Regions from separate parts of the Pseudoalteromonas sp. HL-AS1 genome, predicted to be linked through region 2. Evidence: riboswitches for the same ligand, from Rfam matches in the RefSeq annotation. Region 2 holds a riboswitch; the other holds the start of a gene.
What was found. Region 2 has a riboswitch for lysine ahead of dapA (4-hydroxy-tetrahydrodipicolinate synthase). Riboswitches for the same ligand answer to the same signal wherever they lie in the genome.
Positions count from the first base shown of each region.

Region 1: another riboswitch for lysine. It lies ahead of lysC (lysine-sensitive aspartokinase 3); the one in region 2 lies ahead of dapA (4-hydroxy-tetrahydrodipicolinate synthase).

Region 1 covers NZ_CP133569.1:2,112,976-2,117,194, reverse strand. Annotated here, with positions in the region: gene RB214_RS09865 (hypothetical protein) at 1-492, opposite strand, end outside; gene nhaD (sodium:proton antiporter NhaD) at 715-1,962, shown strand; lysine riboswitch at 2,064-2,236, shown strand; gene lysC (lysine-sensitive aspartokinase 3) at 2,312-3,715, shown strand; gene RB214_RS09850 (4'-phosphopantetheinyl transferase superfamily protein) at 3,762-4,219, opposite strand, start outside.
Region 2 covers NZ_CP133569.1:180,989-185,207, forward strand. Annotated here, with positions in the region: gene RB214_RS00880 (PLP-dependent decarboxylase) at 1-479, opposite strand, end outside; gene RB214_RS00885 (2,3,4,5-tetrahydropyridine-2,6-dicarboxylate N-succinyltransferase) at 479-1,219, opposite strand; gene dapA (4-hydroxy-tetrahydrodipicolinate synthase) at 1,235-2,119, opposite strand; lysine riboswitch at 2,310-2,510, opposite strand; gene RB214_RS00895 (DNA-3-methyladenine glycosylase I) at 2,702-3,400, shown strand; gene RB214_RS00900 (protein adenylyltransferase SelO family protein) at 3,409-4,219, shown strand, end outside.

The DNA of each region.
Region 1 (4,219 bases), 1.7 Mb from region 2:
CGATTGCACTGCATTATTTGATTTGGCTTGTTCAACAATGTTTAAAATAGCGTTTTCGTTGTGCGTATAAAGCTTCATTATTTTACGCACCCGATCATCCATAATGCGGCTGTAGCGGCGTAAGTCGTCAAAGTCTTCTATTTCGCCAGCGTTATCTAGGCGGTTACCTAAACGAGCCAGGTCCTCTACTAATACGCTAATTTCTTGTGCTAAACCTAAATGCTCTTCTTGCAGTAAAAAAGTAGCAAAATCGGCAATGGCACGATTTATTTCAAGTTGAGAGGATTTAGCCAGTGGAATTAAAATATCTTGGTTTAACAAACGATTTGTTTCTTTATAAATGCGTTCGTTTGACCACGTAGGCTGCTTTTGCTTAATCGCGTTTTGTACGTCTTTTAGGCTAAAGTCAGCCATTTTAAAACGTTTAAATAATAGCTCTAATACACCCCAATGTTCGGTTATGGTGTTTAGCAGCTTTTTAGCTGGGATCATAAGGGGTTACAACATCCTAGTATTTTATTATTGAGTTCTTTTAGAAGACTCATTATTACGTATTTTTAATTAACCTTGTCTGTATATAGTATTCGTTTTTAAGACCATTTAATAATAGTTTTTGCATAGAGGCAGTGCTAAAATTCGCGCCGAAAATAGGCACATGAAATGGAATGTTATTTGTGTGTTCTTTAAAACTATATCAAAGGTTGTTTAACTACCATGGTTTCCTCGATTATTCTAACCCTGATAGCGATTGCATTTTTACTGATCGTTATAGAAGATATAATCCATGTAAATAAAGCTAAAACCACGCTGTTTTTTGGTACGCTTTGCTGGATTCTTCTTTTTATATACCCCCTACACGGGCAAAGCCCCGATACGATTCAGCATCTTTTAAACGAAAATATTTTAGAAATTGCCTCATTATGGCTATTTTTAATGGCTGCAATGACCTTTGTAGCGTATTTAAATTCAAAGGGGTTTATAGAAAACATTGTGCACCGTGTTATGCCAAAAAGTATTAGCGAAAAAAAGCTCATGTTTTTGGTGGGTGGTTTTGCGTTTTTGTTTTCGTCGATTTCAGATAACGTAACAGCGACGCTTATATCGCTTGCGGTTGTTATGTCGTTAAAGCTTGAACCTAAAAAGCTCGTTAAATACGCCACGCTTATTGTGTTTGGAGTGAACTCAGGTGGGGTATCGCTAATAACAGGTGACGTAACCACACTAATGATATTTTTAGATGGCAAAGTAACCATTGCTCATTTATTACTACTTATAGCGCCAGCACTTGCAAGCGTTATGCTGCTTGCTGCGTTACTGTCTATAGGTATGAAAGGGCGTGTTGAGTTTGCTAGTGCAGGTAAAACCCGCATTGAAAAAACCGACATAACCATTGCTGTTATATTTTTATCTACCGTAGTGAGCACACTTATGTTGAGTGTAATTTACAGCGTACCGCCTTTATTAACCTTTTTGTTTGGCTTATCAGTGATGTTTTTAGTGGCGCAATTTTTAATGCGCAAAAAAGACATAAACAAAGACATAATCGATTTTGTTCGCGATATAGAATACGACACATTATTGTTTTTTGTAGGTGTACTTTTACTTGTAGGCGCACTTAAAGAAATTGGTATGTTGAGTAAATTTACCGACCTATACACGGTAATGGCACCAGAATACGCAAACTACTTAATGGGCATATTATCAGCAGGGGTCGATAACGTACCGCTTACCGCTGCATTATTAAAAGCCAATATAGTAATGAGCCAACAACACTGGTTGTCGTTTACGTATGCAACGGGCGTGGGCGGTTCAATGCTTATTATTGGTTCGGCTGCGGGCATTATTGCCATGAGTAAAGTTAAAGCGCTTACCTTTATGAGCTACTTGCGTTTATCGCTGCATTTATTAATTTGTTACACGGTTGGATATGCGGGCTCGTATTACATGGGCAGTTTTATTTAACTCATAAATTATTAAATGCTTGACAGCTAGACGTCTAAACGATAACTTTCAAAGCCCCGCTACTTAGTGGGGTTTTGTTTTATTAGCCACTGGTTAATAAAGCATTCAGAAGAGGTGCGATACTTAGGTACTTAATGTTAGGCGACGAAAGCCAATGATCATTAAGGAGGGAAGTACTCGCCGAGGAAAATAATGGTACGTCGTCATTGTTTTTCGGTTTATGGGGCTGAATCCTCAAAACTGTCACCAATATAGGTGGAGAGCTTCTGGCAGTGGACTTATCTTCAAGCATTCCTTTGCCAAGTTCTTCTTGTTTTATTGCGGTTTGGATACCGCGAAAGGAGACTAAATGACTACCGTATCAGCGCCACAAACAGTGCCTCAAACAGAGTTAAGCGCAAAATCAGATTACATCGTTGCCAAATTTGGCGGAACCAGTGTTGCAAACTTCGAAGCGATGAGTCGCTGTAGCGAAATTATTGTTGCAGATAAAAGCGTACGTATTGTTGCCGTGAGCGCCAGTGCTGGCGTAACTAACCATTTAGTTGCACTGTGTAAATCAAGTATTACCCCAAGTGAGCGCCAAGAACACATAAACGGCGTGCTTGCTATTCAACAAACTATTTTAGATGAGTTATCGCTAGATGCCGATTTAGCGGTTGGCTTTAACGAAACCCTAAAAGCATTTCAAACATTGGCTCAAGAGTCACTAACTACCGATCAGCAACACGACGAGCTACTTAGCTTTGGTGAGCGTTTATCGTCGTATTTGTTTGCTCAGGTGCTGCGTTTACAAGGTTTAAATGCCGATCGCTTTGATGTGCGCAAGGTGCTTAAAACCGACAGCCAATTTGGTAAAGCAACGCCTAATGTTGCAGCCACAGCGCAAGCCGCTAAAGAATTTTTAATTCCGTTATTAGATGAGCAAGTAATTGTTACTCAGGGCTTTATTGGCAGTGACGAATACGGCCAAACAACAACGCTTGGACGTGGTGGTTCAGATTACAGCGCTGCACTTTTAGCTGAAGCAATTAACGCTAAAAGCGTGCATATTTGGACCGACGTAGTGGGCATTTTTAGCACCGACCCGCGTTTATGCGCAAAAGCGACGCCTATTGCACGTTTAAGCTTTGACGAAGCCGCCGAAATGGCAACCTTTGGCGCAAAAGTATTACACCCAGCGACTATTTTACCAGCAAGCCGCAGCCACATTAACGTGTTTGTAGGTTCTAGCCGCGAGCCAGAGCGTGGCGGTACGTGGATTGAGCGTGAAAAATCGCAGCAACCAGGTATACGAGCAGTAACGCAACGTAAAAACCAAATATTGCTTACGCTTAAAAGCCCAGAAATGCTACTAGCAAGCGGCTTTTTAGCACGCGTATTTACACTATTAAGTGAATACAATATATCGGTAGATTTGGTAACCACATCAGAAATCAGCGTAGCTATAACGCTTGATAACGCGCAAAACGCCTCGCGTCCAGAGCTCGATCAAGAATGCCTAGATAAGCTTGCAGAGTTTTGCCATGTGTCGGTAGAAAACAATTTAACACTGGTAGCACTTATTGGCTCCGAGATTCAATTACGCCAACACGAAATGAACTTAATGAGTGTACTAAAAGACTTTAACATTCGATTAATTTGTCACGGTGCTAGTAAGCACAACCTGTGCTTTTTAGTAGAGCAAACTGAGTCAGATAACGTAGTACAATCTATTCATAGCCGTTTATTAGAAAACGATTTTGCTGCGTAAATCGCGCTTATTCAGCAAAGCGATTTATTAAAGTCACTTAACAAAATCAGTTAATAAAATCAGTTAATAAAAAGCATCGCCAGTCGATGCTTTTTTTATGCACCACACTTACATCAAAACAAACATTACTGTCACTGCTATTAACTACAGTAACGCGATTACTGCTAGCACTTAGCTTTGCACTATGTAATTCGTCAAACACATTGGGGCTAAGTAGTTTTGCAATAGGGCGGCTGGTGGCTTTAGCAAGTGACTCTTTTAATGTCCAAATTCTAAAAAACGTATCCGCTTGGGCTTGGGTATTAGTGGGCTTTGTAATAAGTGTAATTTCATCATTATGATAAAAATGCTTAGCGAGCTTTTCAAACGGGCGCTTGAGGCTTACTTTTTCAATATCAAAACCAAATTCACTTTTACCAAGGTTAAGCGCAACCCCAACTAAACCATGCGAGTGCGAAATACAGGTATTAATAACATCATCACTTACATGTACTTGCAGCTTTG
Region 2 (4,219 bases):
GGCGTAAGGCTATCGCCGCCCAGAGGGTTTTTTTCACCTTCAGGCCAACGTAATTGCACTCGCAGTAATACTTGTAACTGCGTGTTTTGTAGTTGTGCTTGTTGGTTTAACCAACGTACTTGATTGAGGCTTTCTGCTACGAATATACGCACGCCGCGCTCAATAAAGTGTTTAATTTGTTTAGGGCTTTTTGCAGGCCCTGTGTTGAGCACGCGCTGCGAGCTAATACCTTGTGCGAGTACTTGCTCAAGCTCACCTTTACTTGCTACGTCAAAATTAAAGCCAGCACTGTCTAAGCTTTGAATAATTTTAGACAGTGGGTTTGCTTTTACCGCGTACCACAGTTTTACATCGGTTTGCGCAACTAAACGCGCAAGATGCGTGTTTAGTTGATCTAAATCGTAAACAAAAAAAGGGGTATCAAGTTGTTGTGTAATTGTATTTACAGCGGTTTTGATAGGCGTGCTCAAAAAGCTCATTATCGTAAAACCTCTTCAAGCAATAACGATGCATCGCTTTTCTCGTCGCGGTATTTAACTATTAACGCACACGACATGCTTAGGCCTTGCTCGCGCGCCCATTCGTTTGACGCAGGGCGAGAGCCCGGTATTACAATCGCGTACTCTGGGATTGGCTCGCCTTTATCTAGTTGGCGCTCGTTTACGCAGTCGTATACCGGAATAGTTGCTGATAAACGCACGCCTGGGGCAAGTACTGCGCCTTTTTTAATGACTACGCCTTCAACAATAATACAGCCAGCACCAATAAATGCATCATCTTCAACCACTACTGGGCTGGCACCAATTGGCTCAAGTACACCACCAAGCTGAACTGCAGCGCTTAAATGTACGTTTTTACCTACTTGTGCACACGAGCCAACTAATGCGTGGCTATCTACCATTGTGCCTTCGTCGATATATGCGCCAATGTTTACATACGCTGGTGGCATAATAATCGTGCCTTTAGCAACATAAGCACCACGGCGAACACTTGAGCCACCTGGTACCATACGAACGCCATCATCAGTACTAAATTCTTGCGGAGCTAGGTTATGTTTATCAACAAAGCCGCCTGCAAACTCAGTATTAGTGCCATTTTTAAAGGCTTCTAAAATGCCTTGCTTTACTTCTACGTTAGCTTGCCATTGGCCGCTTTCGTTTTGTGATGCTGCGCGTACTGCGCCCGATTCTAAATTATTTAATAGTTCTAACCAGCTCATTATAAAAACCTGTATTTAATGCCAAGATAAAATGGTGTTGTTTGCAGTTGTGATGCAATCGGTTTGAGTTAACTCAAGATGTGTTAAAGGTGGACGAAGTTGCGGGCTGCTTAAGCGGCCTTGCAAATGCATCAGTACCTTTACGGGAATAGGGTTTGCGACAGCAAATAGGCTATTAATAGCGCTTGACCACTGGGCAAATAAGTTAGGGTGTTGACCACTTAAACTGCGCTTAACAAACTCGTGAGTTTGTCCAGGCCATGCATTTGCAGCTACCGACACCAAACCTTTTGCGCCAGCTTGAGCAAAATAAGGCATTAGCGCATCGTCGCCACTAAAAATAGCTAAATTAGGCGCCGCTTGGCGGTAAGCTTCAAACTGAGCAATACTGCCGCTCGCTTCTTTTAACGCCCATAAATTTTTATTGTTTTGTAAGTTTTGAATTGTTGCCGCTGGGATGCTAACAGCGCTTCGACCCGGTACGTTATAAAGCATACATGGGTGAGCGCTTGCATTTAGTAGGCTTTCAAACCAATGAGTTTGACCTATAGCACCAGGCTTTGCATAAAGCGGTGAGCCAAGTAAAAAGCTATGAATTGGTAGTGTATTACAGTAGTTAACCCACTCAATTTGTTGCTTTAAGTTACTACCGCCCACAGCTATCATGAGTGGTACTGTTGGTTTTAGCTGGCATACGTGCTCAACAATGGCTTGGTGCTCTTTTAGCGTTAGTGCTAAACCTTCGCCCGTACTGCCAAGTAGCAAAATACCGTTATGTACCGCTTCTTGATCGCTAACCAACTTAGTTAACGTGTTGTAGTCAACATCGCCGTGTTGATCAAATGGCGTAACGAGTGCGGTCCACAGTGAGTAGTCGTTTAAATTGAAGTTGTTGATCATCTCTCACGAACTTATAATTTGTACCAATTTTATTAAAAACGTGATCATTTTAGCGATAACTAATTTAATGTAATTGGTATTATTCGAAGAGTTAAAAAGCTTTATGGAAGGAGCCGCATTAACGTCATTCGAACTAATAATTCGAAGAGCGAATGGGCTTAAAATAATAGGGCGCACGGCCTTAATATTTAAGACCAGAAGCTCTCCACCAAACTAACAAGCTGCTTTTTATAAGCAGCTATTGGTGACAGTCGCTAGGGTTCAACCTAGTCGCCCGAAATAAACACCTCGCAAAAGTGGTTACTTCTCGGCGTTAATTCCCCTCACGTATGCTTACTGGAGTTTGCGCTCCTAACATACGCTACCTGAATAACGCACCTCTTCTAGCCCTTTGCACCTGTTTGTAGAGTAAAACTTACAAACCTGTGCAATTTAAATAGGGTAATTACGGCGATTAAAGCATTTTAGCCGTCTAGGTGTCAAGCGACTAAATACAGATTAATTCATCGAAAAGAGGGGTGGTTACGTATTAGGTGCTTTTCTCGTACACTAGCAATATAAGTAGTGAGGTATTTAATTAGTATGGAAAAATTTAGCGATATTTATAAGCGAGCGGTAGAGCGAAAAGGCTCTGAAAAAATGCTTAAATTATTACTTGCAAAACCGCTATCTAAAAAACAACTAAGCACGTTAAGTGACGACGATTGGCTTGAAGAATTTACTCGAAAAGTATTTCAAAGCGGCTTTTATTGGTCAGTCATAAATAATAAGTGGCCGGGCTTTAGAGAGGTTTTTTGGGATTTTAGCGTTGACAAGTTATTAATGATGCCACCCGATATGCTGGAACAAAAAGCAACGGATGAGCGCATTGTTCGTAACTATAAAAAAGTAAAAACAATTACCGAAAATGCTTACATGATCCACGAAATAGCAGGGGAACATGGCAGTTTTAGTCAGTTTATCGCTAATTGGCCAACAGAGGATATTATTGGTTTGTGGGCGTATTTAAAAAAACATGGTTCGCGTTTAGGCGGAAATACAGGGCCTTATGCGCTGCGAGCACTTGGTAAAGATACATTTTTACTATCACGCGATGTAGAGAATTATTTGCGTGCCCATAAAATTATAGACGGCGGCTTACAAACTAAAAAGTCACTAAATGCAGCCCAAGCTTTTTTTAACGAAATGCAAAAGCAAAGCGGCTTAAGTATGCAAGAGTTAAGCTTAATTGTTGCTTATGGCGTAGGTGACAACCGTGTTGGTATAAGTCAGCAACAATAGGAATTACCATGAAATTAGTGCCAAGATACACAGATATTGCGGAAAACTTCGCAATAGAAGATTTCCCTGCAAGTGTCGCCTCTCCTCAGCTATTACTGTGGAATGAGAGCTTAGCAAAACAATTTAATATTAACGTTGCGGCTGATTTGCGTGCCAGCACTTTTAGCGGTAACGAAAAACAGGCGATTCCTGCAGTAGCACTTGGTTACTCTGGGCACCAATTTGGACATTTTTCACCCCGCTTAGGCGATGGACGAGCGCACTTACTGGGCGCTATTAGTGATGATGAAAACCAGTTATGGGATATTCAATTAAAAGGCTCTGGTGCTACTCCTTACTCAAGAGGGGGAGATGGGCGTTGTGCACTTGGTCCTGCTATTCGTGAATACGTAATGAGCGAGGCAATGCATGCGCTGGGAGTTAAAACCACACGCTGCTTAGCGGTTGTTGGCAGTGGCGAAACGGTTTATCGTAATCCGCCACAAGCAGGGGCTATCGTTACGCGTGTAGCAACGAGCCATATTCGTGTTGGTTCATTTCAATATTTAGCGACGCAAGGCGATGTTGAAGGGCTTAAAAATTTAGCCGATTTAGCTATAGAGCGACACTACGCAGAAATAACAGATACAGGATCGCAGCGCTATTTAGCATTTTTAGGCGCTGTGATTAAAAACCAAGTTAAGCTAGTTGTGAGCTGGATGCGTGTTGGCTTTATTCACGGAGTAATGAATACAGATAATACGCTAGTTAGCGGAGAGACTATTGATTACGGCCCGTGTGCCATGATGAATAGCTTTGATTTTGATACTGTATTTAGCT